Regions from separate parts of the Clostridium lamae genome, predicted to be linked through region 1. Evidence: predicted binding sites of a transcription regulator. Region 1 holds the regulator's gene; the other holds the start of a gene.
The links. Region 1 encodes HrcA, which represses chaperone genes, less so after heat shock. Its sites were predicted from a motif close to TGTTAGCACTCNNNNNNNNNGAGTGCTAACA; they were not measured.

Region 1 (3,441 bases):
TTTCTTCATTGGTTGTATTGATCTATCAACTAAGTCATGAGTAATTTCATTAAATTTAGCTCTAGTTAAATTCATATCTATATGCTTTGGACCTGTTGCATCTGCTGTTATAAATGGTAAGTTTATGTTTGTTTGCATTGATGAAGATAATTCAATCTTTGCTTTTTCAGCAGCTTCTTTTAATCTTTGAAGTGCCATCTTATCATTTCTTAAATCTATACCATTTTCAGCCTTAAATGTTTCTGCTATAAAGTCCATAATTCTTTGGTCAAAGTCATCTCCACCAAGTTTAGTGTCTCCATTTGTTGATAAAACTTCGAATACACCATCACCAAGTTCTAGGATAGATACGTCAAATGTACCACCACCTAAGTCATAAACGAATATCTTTTGGTTAGTGTCCATTTTATCTAATCCATATGCTAATGCAGCTGCTGTTGGTTCGTTTATTATTCTTAAAACTTCTAACCCAGCTATTCTACCAGCATCTTTAGTTGCTTGTCTTTCAGAGTCATTAAAATATGCAGGAACTGTTATAACTGCTTGAGTTACACTTTCTCCTAAATAGCTTTCAGCATCTGCTTTAATTTTTTGAAGTATCATTGCTGATATTTCTTGTGGTGAATGATCTTTTCCATCTATATTAACCTTGTAATTTGTTCCCATGTGTCTCTTAATTGAGATTACTGTCTTATCTGGATTAGTAATCGCTTGTCTTTTTGCGATTTGTCCTACTAATCTTTCTCCATTCGCTTGGAATGAAACTACTGATGGAGTAGTTCTAGCACCTTCTGAGTTACTGATTACAACTGGTTCTCCACCTTCCATAACAGCTACACATGAGTTAGTTGTTCCTAAGTCAATTCCTATTATTTTTCCCATAATTTATTTTCCTCCTAAATATATCTTCTATATAAAAGTTTTGTAATATGTCTTAAATTTAATTAGCTACCTTTACAACGGTATATCTAATTACTTTATCGCCTCTTTTATATCCCTTTTGGAATACTTCTGCTATTGAATTTGCTCCAAGATTTTCATCTTGTATATGCATTACTGCTTGGTGATAATTTGGATCGAATTCACCATCAGCATCTATTTCTTCTACACCTAATTTTTCAAAAGATGTTTTAAAACCCTTAATAGTCATTTCTATTCCTTTTTTAATATCTTCAACACTACCTTCTACAGAAATCGCTCTTTCCAAGTTATCAAGTACTGGTACCATTTCTTTTAAAACGTCTGTACAAGCATCTGTATATATACCTTCTTTTTCTTTAGAAGTTCTTTTTCTATAATTATCATATTCTGCTGTTAATCTAAGTAATCTTTCTTTTAAAGCATCTACTTCATTTGTTAATTTCTTATTTTCATCTTTTAACTTACGCATAATATTTAATTCATTTTCCTTATCATTATTTTCTTCAACTATATCATCTGAAGAGCCCTCTGCCATATCGTCTGAAGAATTTACTGAATCTGATTCGATATCTGAATTTGATTCATCAATTATCTCAGTTTCAATTTCATTAGTAACCTCAATAGTTTCTTCTGAATCAACTTGGTTATCTAATCTCTCCTTTATATCCTCCACAAAAACACCTCATCTCTTATTCTATAATTTGATTTTTTAAACTTTTGTTAAGTTCTTTCATAACTTCATTCATAATTGCTACAACCTTCGAATAATTTATTCTCTTTGGTCCAATTAATCCAATCTTTCCAATAGGTCTACCATCTACAGAATATTCAGCTGATATAATAGAGCAATCTTTTGCTTCTGGGAAGAAATTCTCTTCTCCAATTTTAATAGTAATATCAGTACCAGGTTCAATTAAATCTAATAGATTATCTCTATCATTTATTAAAGATAATATCTCCTTTGCCTTTTCAATATTATTGTACTCAGGATAATTAAATATATTAGTTGCACCTTGAACGAATACTTCTGTATTATTAGACTCCTTTAAAGTTTCATATAAAGCTGGTAGAAGACCATTAAATACTTCATCAAAACCTTTAAGTTCATGCTTAAGATTATTTATTACTTCTAAATTAATTTCTTCAATAGTTAGGTTTCTAAGTCTAACATTTAAAGCATTATTTATCATTTGAATAGTCTCAGGCTCTGGCATGTTATTTACTCTTATTCTATGATTTTTAATAACACCGCTATCTGCAACTATAACTGAAACCAAATTATAATTATCAATCGGAAGTAATTGAATTGATTTAATATAACTACTTCTTACTGAAGGAGTCTGTACTACTGTAGTTAAATTTGTTAGTTCTGAAAGAAGTGAACAAGCTTCTTTTACTATCTTATCTACCTCATACATTGCAGAATTAATTAAATATTCTTTAATTTTTAATTCTTCATCCTTAGTTAGCCTTCCAGTACCCATTAATTCATCTACATATAATCTATAACCTTTATTGGAAGGTACTCTACCTGCTGAAGTGTGAGGTTGCTCTAAATAACCCATTTCCTCCAAATCAGCCATTTCATTTCTAATTGTAGCTGACCCGACTCCTAAGTCATATCTCTTAGCTATTGTTCTTGAGCCTACTGGTTCCCCAGTTATGATATAGTCATTAATGATAGCTTGTAGTATTTTTATTTTTCTTTCATCAATAGCCATATTATCACCTCTATCTGTTAGCACTCAATATCATCGAGTGCTAATGACTACAATATCAATATATTCCTTATTAAGTTTTTTGTCAATTTCATTTATTTACAAAATAAATAATCTCGTTTTAATTTATTAAATTATTCTTTATTTTCTTTATTTTTCTAAATATATCTTAATATTTCTATCCGATTTAAGATAATATAAAATCACTCATTACTGAGTTAGATAACTCTACTCCTTTTTCAGTTAATCTTAATTTATCATTTTCTAATACCAGTAATTTTTTATTTATATTTTTATCAATAACTTCTTTATATATACTTTCAATATTTACCCCAAATCTCTCCTTAAACTCACTTACGCTTATTCCACTAAGAATTCTTAACCCCATAAAGACAAACTCTTCCATACTATCCTCTAAAGTATTTATAGTTGTCTCCTCTATTACTTCTTCTCCAGAATTAATTTTATCTATATATTCTTTTACATTCTCTATATTTTTAATTCTTTTACCATCTATAAAAGATGTAGATGCAGATCCAAGACCTAAATATTCATCAGATTTCCAATAAACTTTGTTGTGATAACATTCAAATCCTTCTTTAGAATAATTAGATATCTCATATTGATGATATCCGTATTTAGTTAATATTCCCTTAGTTATCTCATACATAGTTCTTTCTTCATCTTCAGAAGGTAAAATCAGCTTATCTTTTTCCCAAAGCTTATAAAAAGCTGTTCCTTCTTCAATAATTAAGCTATATGCAGAAATATGCTCTGGATTTAGTCTAGCAATTACTTCTAA
Region 2 (3,441 bases), on a different contig from region 1:
ATATCAACAACAGCAGCTTCTGTAGTTAAGAATGTAGATGCTACTGATGCAGCATTTTGAAGTGCTGATCTTGTAACCTTAGTCGGATCAACTATACCAGCTTTAATCATATTTACATATTCATTTCTTAAAGCATCATAACCAACTCCTGCTTCACATCCCTTTACATGCTCAATAATAACTGAGCCTTCAAGACCAGCATTAGTTGCTATTTGTCTCATTGGTTCTTCTAATGCTCTTACTATAATATTGATACCAACTTGAGTGTCTGGTATATCTGAAGTTACTGTATTTACTTCACTTATAATATTAGCATAAGCAGCTCCACCACCTGGAACTATACCTTCTTCAACAGCTGCCTTTGTAGCTGCTAAAGCATCTTCTATTCTTAATTTCTTTTCTTTTAATTCTGTTTCTGTAGCAGCACCTACTTTAATTACTGCAACTCCACCAGCAAGTTTTGCTAATCTTTCAGTTAATTTTTCTTTATCAAATTCTGAAGTAGTTTCTTCTATTTGAGCTTTTATTTGAGAAACTCTTTCTTTAATAGCTTCACTACTTCCTTTTCCATTAACTATAGTAGTATTTTCTTTAGTAACTTTTACACTTTCACATTTTCCAAGCATATCTAAAGTTACTTCTTTTATGTCTATACCAAGCTCTTCTGATATAACTGTACCACCTGTTAATATAGCTATATCTTGAAGCATTTCTTTTCTTCTATCTCCGAATCCTGGTGCCTTTACAGCTACACATGTGAAAGTTCCTTTTAACTTATTAACTATTAATGTAGTCATTGCATCGCCTTCAACATCTTCTGCTATAATAAGTAATTTTCTACCTTGTTGAACTATTTGCTCTAATATTGGAAGTAATTCTTGTATATTTGAAATTTTCTTATCTGCTATTAATATAAGTGGATTGTCTAATACAGCTTCCATTTTTTCTGTATCTGTCACCATATAAGCTGATACATATCCTCTATCAAATTGCATACCTTCAACTACATCTAGTTCAGTTCCCATTGATTTTGATTCTTCAACAGTGATAACACCTTCGTTACCTACTTTTTCCATAGCATCAGATATTAATTTACCAACTTCTTCATCTGATGCAGAAATTGCTGCTACTCTTGCAATGTCTTCTTTTCCATTAACAGGTTTAGAGATTTTCTTAATTTCATCAACAGCCTTATCAACAGCCATCTTAATACCATTTCTAATTAATATTGGGTTAGCTCCTGCTGTAACATTCTTTAATCCTTCTCTAATTATTGCTTGTGCTAATAAAGTTGCTGTAGTAGTACCATCCCCTGCTACATCATTAGTTTTTGTTGCAACTTCTTTAACTAATTGAGCTCCCATATTTTCATATGGATCTTCTAATTCTATTTCTCTTGCAATTGAAACACCATCATTAGTTATTAAAGGTGCTCCAAACTTCTTATCTAATACAACATTTCTTCCTTTTGGTCCTAATGTAACTTTAACAGTATCAGCTAATGTATCAACACCAACTTGCATTGCTCTTCTAGCATCTTCGCTAAATTTAATCATCTTTGCCATAATTTATTCCTCCCTTATTCAACTATTGCTAAAATATCATCTTGTTTTAAAATAGTGTACTCTTCGCCATCAACCTTAACATCAGTTCCTGCGTATTTTGAATAAAGTACCTTATCACCCACTTTTACTTCCATTGCTATTCTATTTCCATCTACAATAGCTCCTGGTCCAACAGCAACAACTTCAGCTTCTTGTGGTCTTTCCTTTGCAGTACCTGTTAAAACTATTCCACTTTTAGTAGTTTCCTCTGCTTCTAATTTTTTAATTACTACTCTATCTGCTAGTGGTTTGATATTCATAAAAAAATCCCTCCTATTATATAACTAAAATTATTACCCTTTTATATTAGCACTCATCATCAATTAGTGCTAACAAGTTTATAATAATATTTTAATATGCATTTTTCAAACTGTAATCTTTATATTTTTCCTCTAAAATTAATAAATATTACCATTTTACATGAATTATTTTCTATTTTCTTAAATTTATATCTATTTTCTTTATTTTATAGACCCTTTTATTATATGTGTATTATCAATACTTATGACTGCTTTTTTCACGCTAAAATCATGCTATAAAATAATTACCATAATATATAATTATGTTTATACTAAATAACTTTATATAAGTAATTTGAACTATTATTACTATTTCCAATTATTATATATGTTATTACCAAATCTATCTATATAATCTACTATCTTTTTCTTTGGCACAAACGCCTAAAAATATCCAAAAAATCGGCGCTACCATTACTACGCTAATATTAAAAAATGATTGTACTAAATATCCTATCAACGTTAATAGGAGTACCTTAGATAAATCACTTCTAATACTTTTAATTAACTTATACATTATTACTCCAATTAGTAACAAGTAAGATAGTATAAAAAGTGAGAATGTTTTGCCACAATAACTTACATTCTCACTGTGCTTTATCACATTACACTATCTTCTTTCTAAATCAATACTTTCATATTCTTTTATTTTTTCATTATCCATAACCGATTTTCTAGATGCTTGGGCATTTATCTTGTTAAATGTTGTTTTTGATTTAAATGGGGTAGATATAGTTCCTGCTCCATTTATACATCCACCTTCACACATCATTCCCTCAATAAAGTTACCTTGTAATCTTCCAACCTTAGCCATAGTCATAGCTTTCTTTATTTCAATTCCACCAGAAACTTTTACTGGAGTAAAGCTAACTTCTAAACCTTGACTTCTAATATAGTTTTCAATAGCTGCTGTTAACCCTCCATGAGCTCCAAATCCTCTTCCATAAATTGATGCTTCATCAACTACTTCCTCTTCACATTCTTCTACATCTATTTCGAAAGCACTAAATAAAGCTAAAAGTTCTTCAAATGTTAGTACATAATCTACAGCACCCTTTACAGACTTTCTAACCGCTTCATTTTTCTTTGCAGTACAAGGTCCTATAAATACAACCTTAGAATCTGGGTCAATACTCTTAATGTATCTAGCTGTTGCTATCATTGGTGATACTGTGCCAGAAACTTTTTCTATTTCTGATGGCATAGTTTTTTCTATATAATTTAAGAATCCTGGACAACAAGAGTTAGTCATGTACTTATCTCCATTTTCCATTCTTTCTACAAATTCATTACTTTCATGTACAGTTACTGCATCCGCTCCACATGCTGCCTCTAACATATCTTCAAAGCCTAATTTTTTGATAGCATTTTTAATTTTTCCATAACTAACTTTAGGCCCAAACTGTCCTGCAATTGCTGGAGCAACAATAGCATGCATTTTTCTTCCTCTTGCAAGTCTCTTTGCTACTGGAACTATTAAACTCTTATCAGATATAGCTCCAAAAGGACAAGCTGTCATACAACTACCACAGTTAACA

Region 2: the regulator HrcA is predicted to act here: its motif matches at 1,909-1,939, upstream of groES (co-chaperone GroES).

What each region holds. Positions count from the first base shown of each region.
Region 1 covers NZ_JASCQJ010000005.1:106,397-109,837, reverse strand. Annotated here, with positions in the region: gene dnaK (molecular chaperone DnaK) at 1-882, opposite strand, end outside; gene grpE (nucleotide exchange factor GrpE) at 941-1,594, opposite strand; gene hrcA (heat-inducible transcriptional repressor HrcA) at 1,611-2,642, opposite strand; gene hemW (radical SAM family heme chaperone HemW) at 2,827-3,441, opposite strand, start outside.
Region 2 covers NZ_JASCQJ010000001.1:170,034-173,474, reverse strand. Annotated here, with positions in the region: gene groL (chaperonin GroEL) at 1-1,565, opposite strand, end outside; gene groES (co-chaperone GroES) at 1,580-1,864, opposite strand; gene QK892_RS00755 (hypothetical protein) at 2,247-2,420, opposite strand; gene QK892_RS00750 (4Fe-4S dicluster domain-containing protein) at 2,514-3,441, opposite strand, start outside.